DNA from 3 places in the Janthinobacterium sp. OK676 genome. Region 3 is predicted to be linked to each of the others. Evidence: predicted binding sites of a transcription regulator. Region 3 holds the regulator's gene; each other region holds the start of a gene.
What was found. Region 3 encodes FliA, which starts transcription of late flagellar genes. Its sites were predicted from a motif close to CTAAAGTTTNNNNNNNNNNNGCCGNTA; they were not measured.

Region 1 (7,655 bases), on a different contig from region 3:
ACCGTGTACCGCCTCGGCTACCAGCTGATCAAGGAGTAAGCGTGGGCCGTCTGTTCTGGAAGTTTTTTCTGTGCATCATGTTGGCGCAAGTGACGGCCACCATCGGCATCGGCGGCACCTTCTGGCTGAAGAACCGGGCGGCCCAGCAGGAACGGGCCCTCGACATCGACACCAGTCCGCCAGCGCAGATGATCATCGAGGCTTCCAGCGCCACCCTGGAAGCGGGCGGCAGTCGGGCCTTGCGGCAATTCCTGGGCAAGCTCGAGCGCATGCGCGTGTTTGCCGTCGATGCCAAAGGACAAGAACTGATGGGCCGCGCCGTGCATCCCGCCATGCTGGCCAAGGCGCGCGCCATGCTGCGACAAACTCAGCCTCATCCCGTCGTGCGCGAAGTGGACGGCAGCGACGGCAAGCGCTACCTGCTGTTCCTGCCCTCGTCCGAACGCTTCCGCAATGCCGAGGCGGGCGCCGCGCGCGACACGCTCAACGCCGTCACCATGAGCGGCCCGCGCGCCATGGGCTCCGGCCCACGCCCCCACGAAGCGGGCGCCCCGGCGCCACGCGGCGAATTCGGCCGGGGCCCGCCCCCGCGCCTGGACACGCCCTACCGCACCTTCATTCCCCTTACCGCCGCCATCGCCGCCAGCCTGCTGTTCTCTTTCCTGCTGGCCTGGTATTTTGCGCGCCCCATCCGCGACTTGCGGCAAGCGTTCGAGGCCGCCTCGCATGGCGACCTGGCGCCGCGCTTTCATGCCAGCGGCAAGCGCGGCGACGAATTGACGGACCTGGGCCGCGATTTCGACCGCATGACGGGCCGCTTGCGCAGCCTCATGGATAGCCAGACGCGCTTGCTGCATGACGTCTCGCACGAACTGCGCTCGCCGCTGGCCCGCCTGCAGGCCGCCATCGGCCTGGCGCACCAGCAGCCGGAAAAGATAGCCGCCTCGATGCAGCGCATCGAACGCGAAAGCGAACGCATGGATAAACTGATCGGTGAACTGCTGACCCTGTCGCGGCTGGAAGCGGGGGCCGGGCAGGCGGGTGCCGGCTCTTTGCTCAGTGAAGACGTCAACATTGCCGACTTGCTGCACGATATCGTGGAAGACGCGCGCTACGAAGCGAACGCGCGCCGCGTGGCCATCGCCGTGGCGGGCGACGCGGCCATGGCCGACGCCAGCGTCACGGGCCAGCCGGAGCTGCTGGCGCGCGCCGTGGAAAACGTCGTGCGCAATGCCCTCAAGCACAGCCCGGACGGCGGCACGGTCGAAGTGAATCTGTCGCGTCCGCCCGATGGCAAGCAGGAATGGCTGCGCATCGCCGTACTGGACCGGGGACCCGGTGTGGCCAGCGCCGACCTGGCCCGCATCTTTGAACCGTTCTTCCGCGCCAGCAATACCCAGCACAGCACGGATGGCCACGGCCTGGGCCTGGCCATCGCCCGGCACGTCATCGGCGCCCATGGCGGCCGCATCGGGGCCAGCTTGCGCAGCGGCGGCGGCTTGTGCGTGGAGATGTTGTTACCTGTTAAAACGCCAGGCTGACCTGTGGGCGAGCCTGGCGTTGTGGCGGACGAAGGCGCTGTCAGGCCTGCGTATCGATGATGCTGCCCAGGGTCGGCGAGCTTGACCTGGCGGGACTGGCCGCCGTCTCGGCGCTGCTGGACGTTTGAGCGTCTTGCTGCGCCGCCTTCTGCGCGGCTGCCGCCTGCAACTGGGCGATCTGCGCCTGCAAGGCCTGGATTTGCTGCGCCAGCTGCTGCTGCAGCTTTTGCGACGCCTCCGTCTGCTCGCCCTTCTGCGCTTGCGTCAACTGCTTTTGCGCCGCCGTGATCTGCTTTTGCAGCGCCGCGATCTGCGCACCGCTGCCCGCACTGGCGCTACCAGCCGCGCCGACTGCGCCGCCTGAACCACCTGAACCGATTGCCGCTACCATGATGCCTCCTCAGTGTTTCAATACCAAGGTTAACGGCAGGCATGGAAGCGCATGTAGTGCGACGGGTGTAAAGGCAGGTAAAGGCAGGTAAAGACAGGTAAAGAAGGCGGTCAGCCCGCCCTGCACCGCAATCAGGTCTTCGGCAACGTCACACCAACCTGGCCCTGGTACTTGCCGCCGCGGTCCTTGTACGACGTTTCGCACACCTCATCGGACTCGAAGAACAGCACTTGCGCCACGCCTTCGTTGGCGTAAATTTTCGCCGGCAACGGTGTCGTGTTGGAAAACTCCAGGGTCACATAACCTTCCCATTCCGGTTCGAACGGGGTGACGTTGACGATGATGCCGCAACGGGCATAGGTGCTCTTGCCCAGGCAAATCGTCAACACGTTGCGGGGAATGCGGAAATACTCGACGGTACGGGCCAGCGCGAACGAGTTCGGCGGGATGATGCAATAGCCCTTGCCCGACACGTCGACGAAATTGTTCGCGTCAAAATCCTTGGGGTCGACGATGGTGGTGTTGATGTTGGTGAACAGCTTGAACTCGTCGGCGCAGCGGATGTCATAGCCATAGCTGGACGTGCCGTAAGACACGATGCGGTTGCCGTCGCGTTCCTTGACCTGGCCCGGTTCAAACGGCTCGATCATGCCCGTCGTTTCCGCCATGCGGCGTATCCATTTATCGCTTTTAATCGTCATCGCAGGGGTATCTTTCTAGAATATCGGAATGGCTGGGGCGACACGCCTGGTGCAGGCGCGGCCCGGATGGCAGGATTTTACGCGAAAATCCCCCGCCGTTGGCCCCCATCGCCTGAAAATCCTTGGCGATATTTTATTGTTTCGCCAGCAATGCCGTGATCATCTCGCGCACCACTTGCGCCGTCAGCTCGGGGCTTTCCATGGGAAACAGATGGCCACCCGGCACCTGGCGGAAAAACTTGCCGACCAGTTTGCGTGTGGCCGTCAAGCCCGCCTGCCGGCATTCCACCGATTCGGTGCCGCCGATAAAGCCGATGGGAACGGGAAAACCATCCTTGACGAGGCCGCCGATATGGTGCGGCAGGCTGCGGTAGACATCCGTCTCCACTTCGCGCGTAAAGCGCAGCTGCACTCCTTCCGGATGGGGCGCCAGGCCGCTGTCTATGTAGTCGCGCAACACTTGCGGCGCCCAGATGGCGAACATGTCCTTGGCGGCGAAGTGTTCGTACGCGGCTTGCGCGTCCGGCCACAGCTTGCGCCGCCGGGCGGAAAAACGCGAGGGAGAAAAGCGCTCGCCCAGCGCCGTATTGCGCGCCAGCCGCACCAGCAAGGCGCGCCAGCCGGCCACCACGGGCGAATCGAGCAAGACCACGCAGCGCACGAGGTCGGGCCGCTGTTTGGCCACCATCACGCTGAGCATGCCGCCGAGCGAATGACCGACGAGGATGACGGGGCCGCTGTAGCGGCGCTCGAGGTCGTCGATATACTCGCGCACCAGCTCGGCCCAGCCCGTGCTGACGGGATACGCGGGGTCGTGCGCATGCATGTCGAGCGCCTGCACGGCGTAGTGCCGGCCCAGCAAGCCGAACAGCTTGCGGTAGGTGCCGGCAGGATAACTGTTGGCGTGGGCAAAGTGCAGTTGCGGGAGAGTCATCGTGGGACAGGGCCGGTGAATGCGATAGGCAATTGTAATGGCATGCCGGCAAGACGTATCAGAGGAAGGCCTCTAATTTCTCAGGTGCCAGCGGGCGCGGCGGCGCCATGGCGGGCACGAAGGAAGCCAATACTTCGCCCAGCTCGGCCATGGATTCCACCACGCAAAAGGCGTCGTCAAATGCATGGTGGCGGTTCATATGATTGCGCACGACAATGCACTCGAGCCCGGCCGCATTGGCGGCGCGCAAGCCGCGCGGCGAGTCTTCCACGGCCACGCAGTCGTTGGCGGCCAGGCCCAGGCGCTGCAAGCCCAGCTGGTAGCCGTCGGGCGCCGGCTTGCTTTCGTCATACATTTCACGTGTCAGCACGAAGTCGAAGTGGTTCAACAAGCCCGTGGCCGCATGGCTGATCCGGAAGTGCTCTTCGTAGGCGCTCGTGACCACGCCCATCGCCACGTGCGGGCGCAGCGACGCCAGTACGTTCTTGACGCCAGGCATGACCAGCCCACGCGCCTGGCGCAGGCGTCGGGAAAACAGCACGGTGCGCTCGGCCCGCAGGCGCTCGACCAGCTCGATCTCGTGGCCCTGTCCCAGCAGCAAGTGCCAGGCGCCGTAGTTATTGTCCAGGAACCAGTCAAAGAATTGCTTCGGCGTCAGGTCTATGCCATAGGGCAAGAGCAAGTCGCGGTTGCTTTCGTAAAACAGCTGTTCGGTATCGACCAGCACGCCATCGTTGTCCCACAGCACGCCCTGGATGGTTTTCATGGCTTGTTATCGTCCAAAAAACTTACTTGAAGAATATGTCGTAGGACAACTTCACGATCAGCAGCGCCAGCAACACGAGGAAGAGAATGCGCACGAAGGCGGCGCCGCGGCGCACGGCGATCCAGGTGCCCGTCAGCGCGCCCAGGATGTTGCATACGGCCATCGGTGCGGCCACGGCATAGACCACGTGGCCGGCGGGAATGAAGAAGGCCAGCGCGGCCACGTTGGTGGCGATATTCACCAGTTTCGAGCAGGCCGACGCAAGGATGAAATCGAAGCCGAAGACGCGGATGAACAGGAAAATCAAAAAACTGCCCGTGCCCGGCCCGAACAGGCCGTCATAAAAACCGATGGCGCCACCGATGACGATGGCGAGGATGCGTTCGCGCGGACCGATGGGGCGCGCCTCGCGCGTCGCGCCGAAATCCTTCTTGATGAAGGTGTAGATGGCCATGATGATGATCAGCACCAGCACCATGGGGCGCACCACCTGTTGCGGCACGTAGGACACGGCGGCCGCGCCGATGAAGGACATGACGAAGGCGCTGGCCACGGCCGGCAGCACCAGCAGCCACGGAATGTGTACCTTGCCGACGAACGAGCGGGCGGCAAACGTGGTGCCGCAGGCCGAGGCGAATTTATTCGTGCCCAGCAAGGAGGTCGAGGCCATGTTCGGCATCAGGTTGAACAGGGCCGGCAGCTGTATCAGCCCGCCCCCGCCCACGGCGGCATCGATGAGGCCGGCAAAGAAGGCAAATAAACACAGCAGCGAGATGGTCAGCATGATAGGCAACAAGGAATGATCGACAGCGGCAGTATAGGCGCCGTGGATTTTTCCGGATGCAACTTCAAATTGCGGAAAACGCAATCAGGCGTAACGCTTGACGGAATGCGCCCCATGCGGTCTACTGGCTTCTTTTGCCGGGAGTCACGATGTCGATGAAACTGATGTGGGAGATCCGCGCCTTCTGCACCGTGGTGGAAAAGCGCAGCTTCATCCACGCGGCGCGCATGCTGGGACGCTCGCCATCGGCCGTCACGCGCGCCATCCAGTTCCTCGAGGAAGCCATCGGCGCCGAACTGATCCTGCGCACGCAAAAGCAGTTCACCCTGACGACGGCCGGAGAAACGTATTACGCGTCGGCCAAGCACTTGCTGGAAACGCAGGCCGAGGCGGAAGACCAGCTGGCTGAACTGAGCAACTCGCCACAAGGCTGGGTACGCCTGTCGGCGCCGGAAATCCTGTCGCTGGGTTTTCTGCCGAAAGTGGTGGCGCAATTTTCGCGCGACTATCCGAACGTGTCGGTGGACATCCATTTCTCGGACAAATCGATCGACCCGATCCAGGAAAAGCTCGACTTCGCCATCCGCGGCGCGTTTCCCCAGTCGAGCGAGCTGATCGGCTATCCCCTGTGGAATTACCGCCGCTACATGTACGCCTCGCCCGACTATATCGCCCGCATGGGCGCGCCCGAAGAGCCCGAAGAGCTGGCCGGCCACGACGTCATCATGCACTCGGCCCCGCGCATCCTGCGCGACTGGCATTTCGTCTCCGGCGAACGCAACGTGCGCTACCAGGTGCAGCCCCGCTTCCGTTTTACTTCCGGCATCGCCACTTTTCAGGCGGCCCTGGAAGGCGCCGGCATCGTGCGCCTGGCCAGCTGGCTGGCCGAACCCGCCGTGGCCGCCGGCACCCTGCGCCGCGTCTGCACGGCATACCGACTGACGTCGTCGAAGGAGCTGGACCCCAGCATCCATGCCGTCTACGGCACGTCGCGCATGGCCAAGGGGGCGCGGCTGTTTCTCGAGTATGTACGGCAGCGGGGATTGGAGATACCCGATGAACGGGCAATTTAGTCTCTATTTGACGATGATGGCGTCGCTATAGACGGCAAACTGCGCGCCCTCGAAGACAAAAGCAGCCACTTCGCGCATGCCCAGCCGCTCATGCGCGCGCAGCGAGCCGAGATTGTCGCGCCGGATGAAGAGCACCGCCTCCGCACCGCCATGCCGCTCGCGCATGGCAGCGTACAGCAGCGCCAGCAAGCCCTGCCCCCGTTCCGAGTCCGCAATGCAAACAGGGCCGTACACATAGGCGCTGTCACTTCCCGCATACGCGGCCAGCATGGCCAGGACCACGGGCGCCTGCGCGGCGGCCTTGGCAGCACTGAACAGCACGCCAACGACGGGCCCGTCTTCCAGACGCCGCGCCACGATGACAGGCGAGGCGCCATCGGCCATGGCCGCCACCTTATCGTGCGAAAACTCGCCCGTCAGGCTGCCGCCCCGCGTGGGGGAATTGGCCTGCAGCAAGGCCGTGATGGAATCGAGGTCGGCGGCTTGAGCCGTGTTGATAAAATAGGGTGTGCTGGAAGAGTGCACGCCGGACTCCTGTGACGATGGATGTTCAAGCGTAACATGAATGCGCTAGCGCCCATGCCAATACCGCGGATGCATGGCGCGATACTGCGTCACATCAATATTGTCCCCAAACTCCAGCACCACCGCCCCCGTCACATCCGTGCGCAGCCGGGCAATCCCCATGTCGCCATAGCGCGCATACACCTGCGGCTTCGGGTGTTTGTAACGATTCCTGTGCCCGACCTGGAAAATCGCCAGGCCCGGATGGACGGCATTCAAAAACGCCGGTGTCGACGAGGTGCCGCTGCCGTGGTGGGGCGCCAGCAACACGTCGGCCGCCAGGTCGCCGTCCGTCGAACGCGCCAGCAACTGCGCCTCCTGCGCCGCTTCGATGTCGCCGGCCAGCAAGATCGCATGCCTGCCCGCCGTGATTTTCACGGTGCAGCTGCGGGCGTTCGGCGTCAAGCTGATGTCCGTATGGCTGGCCGGCAGTGGATGCAGCATGGCGAAGTGCACGCCTTCCCAGGTCCAGCTCTGGCCGGCCATGCAGTGCAGATAAGGCCGGTGCGATTCCCGCTGGAACTCGACGGCCGGGTGGCCATCGAACAGCGACGACGCCAGCCAGCCCACTTGCACGTTTTCCAGCAGGGACACGGCGCCGCCCGCGTGATCGAGGTCGCTGTGGGAAATGATCACGCCGTCGAGTTTGGCGATGCCGCGTGCGCGCAAATACGGCACGATGACCCGGCTGGCGCCATCGGAATCGAGGCTGTAGGCGGGTCCCGTGTCGTACAGCAGGCGGTGATCGTGGGTTTCCACCAGCACGGCCATGCCTTGTCCCACGTCGAAGGCCGTCACCCACAGCTGGCCCGCTGGCGGGCTGGATGGCAAGGCCGTCAGCAGCGGCAGCCAGCCCAGCATGCCTGCCCAGCGGTGCGGCCATCCGCGTGGCGCCAGCAGC
Region 2 (7,655 bases), on a different contig from region 3:
CAACAATTTCGACCAGTACATGGCGCAGCAGGGCTTCGTCGTCTTCCGCCTCGATAACCGCGGTTCGTCGCGCCGCGAGCGCGCGTTCACGGACGCCATCTACCACAACCTGGGCGCGGCCGAAGTGGCCGACCAGCTGGTCGGCATAGCCTGGCTGGGCCAGCAAAGCTTCGTCGATGCCAAGCGCATCGGCGTGTTCGGCTGGAGCTACGGCGGCTTCATGACCCTGCGCTTGCTGTCGGCAGCCTCCGACAAGATCGCCATGGGCGTCTCGGTCGCACCCGTCACCGACTGGTCGCTGTACGACACCCACTACACGGAACAATTCCTCGGCATGCCGAAGGAAAACGTGGACGGCTACAAGGCCAGCACCGTGTTCGCCCACCTGGACGGCTTGAAGTCGCCGCTGCTGCTGGTGCACGGCATGGCAGACGATAACGTCTTGTTCAGCAACAGCACGCGCTTGATCGACGCGCTGGTGAACCGCGGCGTGCAATTCGACCTGATGACGTACCCGGGCGCCAAGCACGGCATCTCGTCGCGCGCAGGCCAGCGCCACGTGTACAGGAAAATCGAAATGTTCTTCAAGCAGAACCTGGGCGTCGCGAAGTAAAGCGCGCCCGCAAATGAAAACCGCCGCCTGTCTTGCGACAGGCGGCGGTTTTTTTTATGCGTGCGTCAGATTACGGCTTGCGCGTGACGGTTTCCACCGCGTCTTTCACATCGCCCACTTTCTTTTGCACTTTGCCTTCGACCTGGTTTGCCAGGCCCTTGGCTTGCTGTTCTTCGCTGCCGACGACTTTGCCAGCGGCTTCCTGGATTTTACCGCCGACTTCCTTCAGTTTACCTTCGACTTGATCTTTGTTCATGATAAATCCTCACTGTAGTTGGTACATCTGTTGTCCTGCCCCGAAGGGCCGGTACTGCGGCTCACACGCCGTTGCAAACTGCTTGCTGCGTGTCGATGTGTCCATACTACGCTTGAGGTTGCAAAAACTATGTACGGTCCCTAACACATGCCAAAAATCAGCTAATTACGCGAAATCAGCCCGCTTTGCGCCATACCGTCGCCAGCCACGGCTGCTGCTCGCGCGGCAGGCCGGACGGACGGTAATACTGCTCGACCAGGCTGAAACCGGCCGCCTGCACGTACGCGGCCCATGTCGCTTCGTCGTGGTAGCTGCCGTAGCGCGCGCCGTTCCAGCCTTCCTGGTTGTGTCCGCGCGGGTTCGAGCTGAACAGCACGCCGCCCTCCTTCAGGCACGCGTACAAGGCGCGCAGCACGCCGGGCAGGACGGCGCTGGGCACGTGGAACAGCACGGCATTGGCGAACACGCCGTCGAAGTGCGCGGCTGGCAAGTCGAGGTCGACGAAATCCTGCTGCCACACGGTGCAGCCGCTGTAGGCGCGCGCCATCTCGACGAAGCGGGCGCTGCCATCGACGCCGGTGGCGTGGTGACCCATGGCCGTGAACGCTTTCAGGTCGCGGCCGGGGCCGCAACCGAGGTCGAGGATCGCCAAAGGCGCCGGCTTGCCGATGGCATTCAGCAGCGCGCTGATGTTCTGGCTGACGTCGTGGTCGCGCGTGCCTTCGAAAAACTGCTCGGCGCTGGCGTCGTAATGGGCCAGGGTGCGCCCGGTGATGGCGTGGATGGGGTCTTGCGGGTCTTGCGGTGGGGTCGGCTTCATGGCGGTCCTGTCGATATGTTCCGCCATTTTACGGTGCCGGCGCGCTGCGTGCCGGCACCGTCCACATCTGCTACCAGACGCGCACGCGCTGTTCCGGCGCCAGGTACAGCTGCTGCCCCGGCTTGACGTCGAAGGCCGGGTACCAGGCGTCGAGGTTGCGCACGGTGGCGGCGCGGTATTGCGCAGGCGCGTGGCCATCCGTGAGGATTTGCTGGCGCGCCGCCGCTTCGCGCGCCTTGCTGCGCCAGCTGACGCCGTAGCCGATGAAGAAATCACGGTCCGCGCCCGGCTGCGCCGGCTTGCCCTGCTGCGACAGGGTGAACGCGTCATGCGCGGCCGCCACGCCGGCCAGGTCGGCCAGGTTTTCGCTCAGGGTCAGCTGGCCATTCACGGCCAGGTCGGGGAACGGCTTGTAGGCCGCGAACTGCGCCACCAATTGCTTCGAGGCTGCCTGGAAATGCGCCAGGTCGGCCGGCGTCCACCAGTCGCGCAGCTTGCCCTGGGCGTCGAACTGGGCGCCCTGGTCGTCAAAACTGTGGCTGATCTCGTGGCCGATGGTGGCGCCGATGCCGCCATAGTTGGCCGCGTCGGACGCTGTCGGATCGAAGAACGGCGGCTGCAGGATGGCGGCCGGGAAATTCAGCGCATTTTGCAGCGGCAGGTTGACGGCATTGACCAGCTGCGCCGGCATGGCCCAGGACTTGCGGTCGGGAGACTGGCCCAGCTTGGCCAGTTCCTGCCGGTAATGGAACTGTTCCGCCCGCTGCACATTGCCCAGCGCATCGCCGCGCACGACGCGCAAGCCCGCATAATTTTCCCAGCGCTCCGGATAGCCGACGCCCACGTACAGGGTCTTGAGTTTTTCCTGCGCCTGCGCCTTGGTAGCCGGCGCCATCCAGTCCAGCTTGTCGATGCGGCGCGAGAAGGCGGCGACGATATTCGTCACCATGTCTTGCACGCGCGCTTTCGATTCAGGCGGGAAATAGCGCTCCACATACAGCTTGCCGACGGCGTCGCTCAAGGCCGCATTCGTCGCGGCCAGCGCGCGCTTGCTGCGCAGCGACTGCTGCGGCGTGCCGCTCAGGGCGCTGCCATAGAAGGCAAAGCGCTGGTCGGCGGCCGCCTTCGGCAAGGTCGTGCTGAAATGGTTGATCGCGTGGAAGGCCAGGAAATCCTTCCACGTGGCCAGCGGCACGCTACCTACCAGGGCCGCGCTGCCCGTCATGGCCGTCGGATGCCAGACGATGAAATCCGCCTGCTTGCCGAGGCCGGCCGACTGGAAGAAGGTTTTCCAGTCCAGGCCGGGCGCCTTGCTGGCGAAGTCGGCGGCGCGCCACGCATTATTGCCCTTGGCGACATCGGCCGAATCCTCGCGGCTGGCGTGGCTGGCGGCAATTTGCTGCTCGAGCGCAAACACGCGCGCGGCGCGGGCCGGCGCATCGCTGTAGCCTGCCTGCTTGAGCATGGCGGCGATATGCGCCTGGTAGCCCGCGCGCAAGCTCTGCATGCGGGCGCTGTCGCTCTGGTAAAAGGCGCGGTCGGGCAAGCCCAGTCCGCCCTGCAGCAAATAAGCCACATTGCGCGTGGTGTCGTTCAAGTCTTGCGCCACCCACAGGCCGAACAGATTTTCCGTATAAAAATTGGTGGCATTGAGCGGATCGACATCGGCGCGCAGACTTTCGCCCAGCGCGCGGGCCAGTCCCGCCTGGTCGCGTATGCCATCGATCTTCTTCAGCAGCGGCTTGATCGGCGCCCAGCCTTTCGCTTCGATAGCCGATTCATCCATCCAGGAACGGTAAAAATCGCTGACCTGGCGCGCGGAGGCATCGGCCTGCGGCGCCGCCGCCAGGCCTTCGACGAGGGCAATGATGCGCTCGTTGGTGGCGTTGGCGAGGATGGCAAACGAGCCCCAACTGCTGCGGTCGGCGGGAATCTCCGTATTGCGCAGCCAGTCGCCATTCACATAATCGTAGAAATCGTCGCCGGGCAAGACCGTGGCGGCAGCGGGGACAGCAGGCACCGCGGCGGCCGCCGCTTGCTGGCCATGCGCCTGGACCGGCAAACCGATCAGCGAGACGCCGGCCAGGGCGAGGACGATGGCAGCCTGGACTGGCGTCCGGGCCCAGGAAAAACACAAACCGTGCATGGCGATCCTTTCGATGGAATAGTCAAAATCATAGCCTGTTTCCCATGAAAAGAGCATCCCGCAATTTTTTTGCATGCGCATAAAAAATCGGCATATAGTTTCACGACCCCATGCCGCGCGAACGCCAAGGAGATTGCCATGCAACTGGAAGCGCTGTTCCAGCAACCCCACGCCCTGCCTGCCGCCCCGAAGATCGTCGATGAACTGGTGCGCAGTTTCGACAACCCCGCCAGCTCCACCGAAGACATCGCGCGCCAGCTGGGAGCGGACCCGGCCTTGAGCGCCAAGCTGCTGCGCTTGGCAAACTCGGCGTATTACCACGTCTCGCGCAGCATCGGCACGGTGGAAGACGCCGTGCTGATGCTCGGCTTTGTAACCGTGCGCACGCTCGTCATCAGTTCGGGCCTGGTCAGCGGCTACAAGACCGTGCCCGGGCTGAACCTGCCCCAGTTCTGGCGCTACAGCCTGCACAGCGCCGTGTCGGCCCGCTGGATCGCCAGACAGACGGGCGACAACCAGGACCTGGCGTTCACGGTCGGCATGATGCATGCGATCGGTCAACTGGTGATCCATGCCGCCATGCCCGAGCAAGCCATGCAGCTCGACAAGATCGCCCCGCCGCTCGACGCGCGCCGGCTCGACGCCGAGCGGGTGTCGCTGGGCTATGACTATGCGCAGGTGGGCGCCGAACTGGCGCGCCGCTGGAAGTTCCCCGCCGCCTTTGCCGACGCCATCGCCGCCTTTCCCGATCCGCTGGCCAAGACACCGTTGAATCGCCTGGCCGCCATCATCCACCTGGCCGCCTGGCGCGCCCGCATCGAGGAGAACGCACTGAGCAATGAAGAAATCATCGCCTGCTACCCCGGCGACGTGGCCGAAGCGCTCGGTTTGCCGCCCTCGGTACTGATCGACAAGATGCCGCCGCCGGCCGAACTGAGCGCGGGACTGGAAGAACTCGTCAAATAAGTCCGCCGCTGCCGGAATTCTCCCCCTGCATCCATGCGGCTTGGCGGGCGATTCCGGCAGCAGGCAGGCAATCATCTAAATTATTTTCATTTTTTTTCAAAAACACCCTCAAGTTCCTGCTGGACCTGCCGTTAATCTTGACAAGCGGTAATCCATTCACTAGTTACGGGTGTGCTCATGACCTCCAACGACGTTCTTTCGATGTACGAAAATATTGCAGGAATGACCAATAAAATGGTCGTGGCCGCACGTTCGAGCGACTGGGATGGCCTGGATACCCTGGAAAACCAGTGCGCCAGCGCCGCCAGCGCGACCATGACGGGCAAGGCCCCTGCCCTGGCCGGCGCCTCGCGCCTGCGCAAGATTGACTTGCTCAAGCAAATCCTGGCCAATGACCGCGAAATCCGCGCCATCACGGAACCGTGGATGACGCAGCTGCCGAACGCCATGCAAGGTGCGCGCGCACGCATGTGAAACTTGCCGCGCCAGAAAACACAAAAGCACCCGAGGGTGCTTTTTTTACATCTGCCGCCTTCGCAGCGAGCGCGCCATCTGCGGCGCCCGGGAAGCAAGGAGGGGAATGTGGAAGGCGAGCCCCAGGTATCTCCTGGCGTCGCCTCGCTGCCGGTTGCATCCGGCGTTCGCGAGCACATCGTTGGCATCGCGAACCGCTTCCAGACCCAGGCGTTTATGCAACGCTACACCTGTTTGCCGCGCCACACTATCGTTGGTGGCTGCGCCAGGCTGGGGCTGTTTTGTCGTAGAGCAAGTCCACTGAATTCATCATATCACCATCTTTAAAAAAAAGGCAACGCGATTGGCCGGCGTTTTCCTGTATTTTTTCAATATCTTTTTTTACATCAAATTTCGGCCTGGATTTGCCACCTCGTCAACGCGAGAACGGCTCAGGCTCCGCTTCGGCCACCGCGCCCTCTTCCACGGCTTCCGTCAGCACGGGCACATCTTTTTTCTTGCGGCCAAACGGCTTGCGCAGCAGAACCCAGTATTTCGACGGTGCGCGCGGCCCCGTCGCCTGCCTGCGCTTGCGCACCACATACACGATGAGGGCAGTCAGCAGCAGGAAGACCAGGGTGCCGAGACCGAGCCACAGCATGCCGTTGCCGCCCCCCTTCTTTTCCTTGTCGGCGGCGGGCGCCGCGTGCAGCGGCTTGGGCTTGGCATGGGGCGCCTGCGCCTGCGCCTCGGCGGGCGCGGCGACTGGCGCTACAGCGACGGCGGCGGCAGGCAGCGCCAGCGCCTTTTGCAAAGCGCCGAGCTTGCCTTCCAGTTCGCCAAGCCTGGCATTGAGGGCCGTGTTTTTCTCATCGAGCGCCACACATGCTTGCGCCTGCTCCATATCGGCTTGCGGCGCGCAAGCGGCCACGGGCGCCGTGGCGCGGCGCGGCGGACGCGGCGCGGGAGCCATCTGCATGGGCATGGCGGGCGGCGGCACGAACACGCGCGGCGGACGCACCAGGCCCTCGGCACGGGCGCGGGCCGCCAGCGCGGCGGCGTCGGGCGATGGCGCGACGGGTACGGCGCGTGGCAACGGCACAGGCGTGGAGACAGGCGCGGGCGCGGGAACGGCGGGCCGGACTGGCGCACTGACGGCAGCGGGCGGCGCCGGTGTCAGCCACAAGGTAGCCAGGCGCACGACGGCGCCATTGCCATTGCCCAGCAATAAATACAAATGCACATGCCCCGCCTGGATGGCCTGCCGGGTGCTCACGCGCACATAGTGGCGTCCCCCACGCTCCAGCGGGCTGATCGTCAAGGTTTGCAGGGCCGGGTCCATGCCGATGCCGCCGCCCCGGTACACATCGGACGAGGCCAGGCGCACGGCCACTCCGCTGGCTTCGTCGGGCGCCAGGGCCGTCAATTCGATTTCGGCCAGCAGGGGCTGGCCCACGTGCGACAGCACCGCCATCTCGCCCAGTTCGGCCGCGCCCGCCACAGACGGCAAAGCCAGGCTGGCGGCGGCGCACGCGATCAGGGACCAACGGGAAAAGATGCTGCTCTGCATGGACTGATCGCTTTGATAACAAGATAAATAAGGGGAACTCGCCTGTCTTTAACGGCAGGAAATCGCAAAAATATAGATGGGTCATGGCAAAAATGATGCAATACAGCATCGTCCTGTGCCTTTTTGGCGCCTGGAGTACACTCGATCCACCTCTATCGATGAAAGGGATGCCATGAGTAGCAGAATCGAACGCGACAGTTTCGGCCCGATCGACGTGCCCGCCGACCGGCTGTGGGGAGCGCAAACGCAGCGCTCGCTCGAGCACTTCCATATCTCCACGGAAAAGATGCCGCCCGAACTGATCGCCGCCCTGGCCACCGTCAAGCGCGCGGCCGCCCACGTCAACCTGGACTTGGGCTTATTGGATGGCAAGAAAGCCGTTGCCATCACGCAGGCTGCCGACGAAGTGCTGGCAGGCAAGCACGACGCGGAATTCCCGCTGGCCGTCTGGCAGACGGGCTCGGGTACTCAAAGCAATATGAACATGAACGAAGTGCTGGCCAACCGCGGCTCCGAGCTGATCGGTGGCTTGCGGGGCGCCGAGCGACTGCTGCACCCGAACGACGACGTCAACCTGGGCCAGTCCTCGAACGACATCTTTCCCACCGCAATCCACGTGGCGGCCGCCCTGGCCGTCGCCAACACGGTCTTGCCGCCGCTGCGCCAGCTGCGCGCCACCCTGGACGCCAAGGCCACGGAATTTGCCGACATCGTCAAGATCGGCCGCACCCATTTGCAGGATGCGACGCCGCTGACCCTGGGCCAGGAATTTTCCGGCTACGTGGCGCAGCTGGACTTTGCCGAGCACATCATCACGGCATCGTTGCCGCC
Region 3 (7,655 bases):
TACGCCATCATCAGGGTCGACACGCTGGTCATCTCCGCCTCGTCCGCCTGCGCCGTCAGCTGGGCGATGGCTTGCCGTTTCCATGCCTGCACCAGCGGATCGTCGGGGCGGTTGCGCAGCGCGCTGCGGTCGCCGAACGGGCCTTCCGACAGGAACAGGGTAGCCGCGCCCGGCACGCCGGCCTTCGCGGCGGCGGCCAGGTAGCCGAGGCGGTCTTCGCGCTGGCGCTGCGTCAGGCCCGCGCACAGCTGCTGCTGGGCCGTCTTTTCTTCCACCGTCATTTCGCGCCCCAGCTCGAATTCCAGCCCCGGCAAGCGGCTTTCCTGCTGGAAGACGATGCAGTCGTCGATCAGGTTGTAGGCCGCATACGCGTCTTCCGGCTTGCCGCTGGCGGCCAGGCGCGCAAGCTGCTGCGCCAGGGTCACGGGAGCAGGCCCGGCATCGGCGGCCGGAGTGGCGTCGATATTCAGATACGACGCCAGGCTGCGGCCCGGCGGCGCGCTGGCGACAGCGGTGGCGGCAGTGTCCGGCGCGTCGTCATCAGGCGCCGGCCAGTAAGCGAACGCCAGCACTGCCGCGATGGCGGCGGCGATGGCGATACCGGTCAGTTTGCTATTCATGATGAGGTGGCGCGCGTGATGGGAAACGCACGTTACCACAGGCGCGCGGCAGCGGGCCGCACGCCTCCGCACGCACGCGTCCCGCCTAGCCGCCGGCCTTTTTCGGCTGGTGCCCCAGTTTCACCAACGCGGCCAGGATGATGTCGACATGGTCGCCCTGCACTTCGATCACGCCATCCTTGACCGTGCCACCCGAGCCGCACTGCGTGCGCAGCTGCTTGCCCAGCAGGGCCAGCGCGATGGCGTCCAGCGCCAGGCCCTTGACCACGGTGACGCTCTTGCCGCCGCGCCCCTTGGTCTGGCGCGACACGCGCACCACGCCATCGCCGGCGGGCGCCGCCTTCGCTTGCGCCTTGCACGCGCATTGCGCCAGCGGCTGGCGGCAGGCGGGGCACATGCGGCCCGTTTCGGTGGAATAGACGAGACCGCCCTGGGAGCTGCTTTTCATGATGAAGAAATAAAAGAAAGAAGGCCGCGATTGTACCAAGCGGGGACGGTGCGGGATCAAGCGGGATCCCGCACCGTCCGGCGGCGCACGGCCGACGATGCTATTAACGCAAGGTAAGGAACACGGGATTCGCATAGAACCACAGGCTGCGGTAATTGCGGTCGTTGATATCATTGAAACGCTGGGTGCTGTCCGTCGTGCCCGTGCGCTGGTCGGCCAGCGGCTCGCCACCCTGCGTCAGGCCGGCGACATCGGTTCCCAGATTGGTGCCACGCAGACGGAAATACTGGTTCTTCGTCGCCGTCGTTTCGTAGCTCACGCTGTAGTAGCCGTCAGCCCCGAGTTTCCAGTCCGCGCTGGTAAAGCGCTTGAGCACCCGCGTGCTGGCATTGGCGGCAACATGGTAGGCCGGCGTGCCCGCCGCCGCCTTCGCTCCCACATCACCGACGATCAGGTCGACATGATCGACCACGGGCTTGACGCTGGCGGCCACGCCGCTGTCGACGGGCTTTTCGTGGTTGTTTTTGGCCGGGCTGCGGAAGCGGATGGTGATGGTGACTTTCTCGCCGCTGGCCACTTTCAGCTCTCCGCCCATCTCCTTGCGGTCGTCCTTGCTGGCCAGGTTGAAATCCAGCGCGTTGATCAGGTCGCCATAAGTGGAAAACATCTTGCCCGAACGCAAACCGGCCAGCAAGTCCTTCGCCAGCGGCGCACCCTGCGCGCCGTTGAACACATAGTTCTTCGCATATTCGCCAGGGAAGTAACCGCTGCTGTTGCCGCCGACGATCTTGAAGTGGGTATCCGAATCGGTCAGGTTCCAGATGCGGCGTCCCTCGCCCAGCAGCGCATCCCATGGCCCCCCCAGCTTGGCCACCACGTAATCGACACCGCCATATACGCGCAGCAGCGCATTGTCGTCCGTGTAGGCAGCCGTATAGCCGCCGCGGTCCGGCTCCATCTGGTTGCCGACCATGCCTTCGATGGCGAACATGATGTTGGGGGCGGCATCGTTAAAGGCGCGGAAATCGGCAATGCTGTAGCTGCCCTTGTTGCGCGACGGATGGTTGATGACGGCGTAGCTGGTTTCCGGGTAATTCTGCTTGAGCCAGTTGATGGCTTGCAGTGCATCGGCAGCCGTCCTGTTATAGCGGGCCTCGCCATATTTGCCTTTCCATGCCGCGACGTCGGCGGCGTCGAACATGGCCGCGTCGCGCGTGGTAAACAAATATTCGAACTCCTTCATGCCCCGGGTGCTGGTGCTGAGCTTGTCGGCGCCGTCGAACAGGCCGATGCCGACGTGATCATGGGTCGGCATGTCCCACTCGAAGCCGGAGAAGACAAGCTTGTCGGCGTAGGTGCCGGCGGCCTGCAGCGCCTGGACGCGTGGAATTTCATAGCGCTCGGCGCCGATGGACATCGGGATGGGCGCCGCCAGCGGCGCGCCCAGCGCGTCGCGCGTGGAGACGCGCAAATGGTTGGACAGCGCCATCCAGTCGAGTCCATACGTGGTGAACGACTTGGCCAGCACCTTGTCCAGCGTCTGGCTGACATCGGCGTCGGCCGATTGCGTGGTGTGGGTATGCAGGTCGCCGGCGATCCAGCGGCCGGCTGGCAGCGGCGGCACGCCGCCAGCGGGATCACTATCGCCGCCGCAAGCGGCAACGCTCAACAGGATGGCGATGGCCGAAGGAAGCAACGTTCTGGAGTAAGACATGGGATCGACCTGGAGGCTGAAAAGAAGTGCGACAGCCTAGCATTCCAGTATGACCAGCGAATGACACGCGCCCGATCCGCCGGACTGGCGCCGGCCCGCAAGCCCGTCCTAGTTGGCCGGCGGCGCCGTCGGCACTTCCGTCACCGTTTCGGGGATGCCCGACAAGATCGTCACGGCGACCCGGCGGTTGCGCGCGCGCCCTTCCGCCGTGTCGTTGGGGGCGACGGGAATGTTGTCGGCGTGGCCGACGGCCGTCAGGCGCGACGCTTGCACGCCGCTGGCGATGAACAGGCGCACCACGGCGCTGGCGCGCGCGGCCGACAATTCCCAGTTCGAGGCGAAATTGGAATTGCTGATCGGCTGCACGTCCGTATGCCCTTCCACCTGCACGTCGTGCGTATCGTCCTTGAGCAGCACGGCAACGGCGCGCAGGGCCTGGTCCGACTCCGTCGTCAGGCGCGCCGCGCCCGGGTCGAACAGCACGCTGGCATTGATTTCCACGCTCACGCCGCGGCTCGTCTGCGTGACCCGCACCTTGCCTTCCTTGACCAGCGGCGCCAGCGTGGACGTCAAGTCTTGCGCCAGGCGCGTCATGTGTTCGCGCTCGCGGCGGATGGCTTCCGTGCGGCGTTTCAGGGCGGGGTTCGGCAGCGGGATCGCTTGCGGCGCTTCCATGACGATGGGCGGCGCACCCTTTTCCAGGCTGAAGGCCTGGCCGATGGCGTTCTGGAAGACGCGGTACTTGCCTTCGTTGACTTGCGAAATCGCGTACATCACGACGAAGAACGCGAACAGCAGGGTGATGAAGTCGGCGTACGAGATCAGCCAGCGGTCCTGGTTGTCCGGTTCCTCGTCATACTTCCTGCGCGCGCGCCGCATCATGGTCAGTGCTCGTGCAGCAGGCTGGAAACGCGCTCTTCGATGATGCGCGTATGGTCGCCCGTGGCGATGTCGTACAGCACGGCGGCCGTGATTTCGTACTGCAGCACGCGGCGCGAGACGATGGCCTTGAGTTTGTTCGCCACCGGCAGGAACAGCAGGTTGGCCAGGCCCACGCCATAGATGGTTGAGACAAACGCCACGGCGATGCCGCTGCCCAGTTTGCTTGGGTCGGTGAGGTTTTCCATCACGTGTATCAGGCCCAGCACGGCGCCCAGGATGCCGATCGTGGGCGAATAGCCGGCCGCCGATTCCCACACCTTGACGGCCTGGCGCTCGGCCATCTCATAGGCGGAGATTTCCACGTCGAGCAGCTGGCGCAGCTTGTCGGGCGCGATGCCGTCGACGATCATGCGCAAGCCCTTGGCGTTGAAACGGTCGGCCGTGTTTTCCATCAGGCGCTCGAGCGCCAGCGGGCCGTCGCGGCGCGCCGTCAGGCTCCATTGCCCGATGTCGCGCGCCAGCGCGGCGCGCGTGTCGGCCGGCGGCAGGAAGACCCAGCGCAGCATTTCCAGGCCGCGCACGAAAGTACGCAGCCGCGTTTGCAGCAGTACGGCGCCGAAGGTGCCGATGATGACGATGGCAAAGGCGGCCGGCTGCAGCAGGGAGGCCATCTTGCCGCCTTCCAGTGCCTGGCCGACCAAGAGGCCCGCCAGCGCCAGCGCCAGCCCGATTACGCTGGACCAGTCCACGCCTGCTCCCTCAAGGTTGCGCGCAGGCGCGCGACGGCCTGGGTATGCAGCTGCGAGACGCGCGATTCCGACACGCCCATCACCGCGCCGATCTCCTTCAGGTTCAGCTCTTCTTCGTAGTACAGGCCCATGAGTATTTTCTCGCGTGGCGGCAGCGCATCGATGGCATCGATCACGGATTGCCGAAAATCGGTATCGAGCAGGGACCGCAAGGGGTCGCTGTCCTCGTCCACGCAGTGGCGGTCGAGGAAGCTGTCATTGCCGTCCGGGTCGTGAAAGTCTTCGTAGTACACGAGCTGGTGGCCGCCGCCGTCGCCCAGCATTTCCTGGTAGTCGGCCAGCGACATTTTCAGCAGTTTCGCCACTTCCGACTCGGTCGGCGGGTGGCCGAGGCGCTGCTGCAAGGTGCTCATCGCCTCCTCGATCTTGCGCATGTTCTGGCGCATGCTGCGCGGCAGCCAGTCGCTGGTGCGCAATTCGTCGAGCATGGCGCCGCGGATGCGCAGCACGGCATACGTCTCGAACTGCGCGCCATGCGTTTCTTCATAGCGGCTGATGGCATCGAGCAGGCCGATCATGCCGGCCTGGATCAGGTCATCGACCTCGACCGAAGGCGGCAATTTCGCCTTCATATGGTGCGCCAGACGCTTCACCAGCGGAATGTGCTCCGTCAGCAAATAGTCCTTGTTCGATTTCCCTTTGACCGTGTACATAGGCTGCTTATTGTTTTCTCGTCTTATCTGGTGCTACGGTTGGCTTCAGGCGCTGAACTGGTGGGCGCTCCCCGTCTGGTACAAGGTGCCGCCCAGCACCGGCGCCGCCGAACGGGCCAGCCGCTCGGCCAGGCCGCGAAACGCCACCGAGGCGCCGGCCAGCGGAAACGCATCGACCACGCTGCGGCCGAGGCGCGCCGCGCGGTGCAGATACTCATCGGCAGGCACCGAACCCATCGACGTCAGCTTCACGGCCAGGTAACGGCTCGCCGCCTGTGCCATATTATCGTATACCACTTTTGCCTCGGATTCGGAAGCGCCGGTGACGAGAATGCCGAACGGACGGCGTCCCAGTTCCTGGCTCAAGCGCTTGATCAGGCAGTAGGCCGCCTTGATCGAGGTGGCGCTGGTGGACACTTGCACGACGATATCGGACGACGCCATCAAGGGCACGGGGAAACAGGCGCCCTCTTCTGCCACGACGCCGTCGACGAGCACGATGCCGCTCTGGCGCGCCAGCACGTCGAAGGTCTTGCCCAGGCGGCGCAGTTCATCTTCGCCCGCGTAGTCCATGCTGTCCATCAAATGGTTGCGCGCGCCCAGGCTGGCCACGCCGAAGCCTTGCGGCACCTGATGGATGACCTGGTTCAAGCCGCACTGCTGGCGCGCCACGTCGCGCAGGCTGGCGCCGTGCGCCAGTCCCAGGCGCGCGGCCACGCCATCGCTGCCGCCGCTGGCGTCGAGCAGCAGCACGTCATTGCCGCCGTAGGCGAGCGAAGCACCCAGGTTGACCAGCATGGCGCCCTTGTCGTCCTGCGGCGTGGCCGACAGGAACGTCATGACACGCGGCTGCGGGCCGGCCAGCATGCGGCGCAAGCCTTCGGCCTGGTCGAAATCAAAATTAGCCAAGATGCACCCCGCGCGCTTCATTGTTGCGGGCGGCCGCCTGCGCCATCAGCAGCGGCAGTTCGGCATCGGAAAACTGCGTGGCCGCCGAGTCGCGCTTGAGCTTGAAGGCGCGGTCGATCAGGTAACCGCGGTCGGCCAGGTACAGGTCTTCCGGCACGCGCTGGCCGTTCGACACATAGAACAGGTTCAGCTTCTGGCGGATCACCACGTCGAGCACGTTGCCGATCGAGGCCGCTTCATCGAGCTTGGTCATGATGCAGCCGGCTAGGCCGCTGCCTTGATACGCGCGCACCACTTCGTTGAGGGTTTCCTGGGTCGCCGTGGAGTTCAGGCACAGCAAACGCTTCACGTCGGCGCCGGCGCCCGACAGCATGGCCACCTGTTCCGTCACCATCTGGTCGCGCTGGCTCACGCCCACCGTATCGATCAGCACCGTGTGCTTGTTCTTCAATTCTTTCAGGGCGATGCGCAAGTCCGCTTCATCCTTCACGGAATGCACCATCACGCCAAGGATCTTGCCGTAGATGCGCAGTTGCTCATGCGCGCCGATACGGTAGGCATCGGTGGTGATCAGGGCCAGCTTTTCCGGGCCGTGGCGCATCACGCAGCGGGCCGCCAGCTTGGCCGTGCTGGTGGTCTTGCCCACGCCGGTCGGGCCGACCAGGGCGAACACGCCGCCCTGCTCGAGCATGGCGTCTTCATTGGCCACCGTATTGAGGTTGCGGCTGAGGACCGTCTTGATCCAGCGCATGCTTTGCGCACCGTCGAGGCCGGCGGGCAGCTTGTCGATCAGGTAGCGCGCCAGGCTGGCGGAAAAGCCGGCGGCCAGCATTTCGCGCAGCACGACGGCTTTTTGCGGCTCGCGCTGCTGCGTCGAACCCCAGGAAATTTCCGCCAGCTGGGTTTCCATCATGCCGCGCATGGCGCGGATTTCATTCATCATGCCGCTCATCTCGGCGGCGGCGTTCTCTTTGACGTGCGCCAGCGCGCTGGCCATCATCTGCTGCATGCGGGCCATGTCCACTGGCTCGGAGGCAGCCTGGCGCGGCGCGGCAGGACGTGGCGCGGCCGGGCGCTGGGCCGGGGCGGCCGGACGCTGCGGCGTGGCGAACTGGGTCTGCAACTGGGGACGGGGCTGGGCCATTTCGGACGCGGCCGGCGGCGACGCCAGCGAAGCGGCATCGTCATTGGCCAGCGCGAGGATTTCCACCACGCCATCGGCCTGGCGGTTCGACAGGATCACGGCATCGGGGCCCAGCGCTTCGCGCACCTTGCGCAGCGCATCGCGCGACGAGGCGCCCGTAAATTTCTTCACATTCATGACCGGCCTCCCAAGGCGGGGGTGGCGCAATATTGGCTGAACTGTGTGACCATCATCGACTCCTGTTGCTTGAGTGCTGTCTTCCACATGGACACAGATCACCCGGACAGTTTCCATTATTAGCGATGCTTGCAGGAAACGATCGAAGGAACAGGACGGGAAAGTACCCGTTATTCAGTTTGCCGGGAGGAAATTGATGTTTTTCTTGACCCAAACGAAGGCTGGGGTCAGACCCGGCGGGTCTGACCCCGGTACTAATGAAGATAACTACTGCGCGCCCACCAGCGCCGTGACGCGGA

Region 1: BLU39_RS02720 (FlxA-like family protein) is a predicted target of FliA. The motif match lies at 1,963-1,989, and genes of this name have one in related genera.
Region 2: BLU39_RS16590 (flagellar protein FliT) is a predicted target of FliA. The motif match lies at 4,909-4,935, and genes of this name have one in related genera.

Annotation. Positions count from the first base shown of each region.
Region 1 is NZ_FNHA01000001.1:582,925-590,579, forward strand. It holds gene BLU39_RS02710 (response regulator transcription factor) at 1-39, shown strand, start outside; gene BLU39_RS02715 (sensor histidine kinase) at 42-1,541, shown strand; gene BLU39_RS02720 (FlxA-like family protein) at 1,582-1,932, opposite strand; gene dcd (dCTP deaminase) at 2,064-2,633, opposite strand; gene BLU39_RS02730 (alpha/beta fold hydrolase) at 2,767-3,567, opposite strand; gene BLU39_RS02735 (HAD family hydrolase) at 3,626-4,333, opposite strand; gene BLU39_RS02740 (sulfite exporter TauE/SafE family protein) at 4,356-5,117, opposite strand; gene BLU39_RS02745 (LysR family transcriptional regulator) at 5,267-6,190, shown strand; gene BLU39_RS02750 (GNAT family N-acetyltransferase) at 6,194-6,715, opposite strand; gene BLU39_RS02755 (DNA internalization-related competence protein ComEC/Rec2) at 6,761-7,655, opposite strand, start outside.
Region 2 is NZ_FNHA01000008.1:49,736-57,390, reverse strand. It holds gene BLU39_RS16615 (S9 family peptidase) at 1-613, shown strand, start outside; gene BLU39_RS16610 (CsbD family protein) at 684-869, opposite strand; gene BLU39_RS16605 (class I SAM-dependent methyltransferase) at 1,045-1,689, opposite strand; gene BLU39_RS16600 (M13 family metallopeptidase) at 1,760-3,835, opposite strand; gene BLU39_RS16595 (HDOD domain-containing protein) at 3,974-4,801, shown strand; gene BLU39_RS16590 (flagellar protein FliT) at 5,024-5,275, shown strand; gene BLU39_RS16585 (type IV pilus assembly protein FimV) at 5,691-6,824, opposite strand; gene fumC (class II fumarate hydratase) at 6,997-7,655, shown strand, end outside.
Region 3 is NZ_FNHA01000002.1:594,544-602,198, forward strand. It holds gene BLU39_RS06275 (hypothetical protein) at 1-620, opposite strand, end outside; gene BLU39_RS06280 (translation initiation factor Sui1) at 706-1,068, opposite strand; gene BLU39_RS06285 (CehA/McbA family metallohydrolase domain-containing protein) at 1,172-2,782, opposite strand; gene motD (flagellar motor protein MotD) at 2,891-3,661, opposite strand; gene BLU39_RS06295 (flagellar motor protein) at 3,667-4,413, opposite strand; gene BLU39_RS06300 (RNA polymerase sigma factor FliA) at 4,395-5,126, opposite strand; gene BLU39_RS06305 (MinD/ParA family ATP-binding protein) at 5,172-6,035, opposite strand; gene flhF (flagellar biosynthesis GTPase FlhF) at 6,028-7,356, opposite strand; gene flhA (flagellar biosynthesis protein FlhA) at 7,624-7,655, opposite strand, start outside.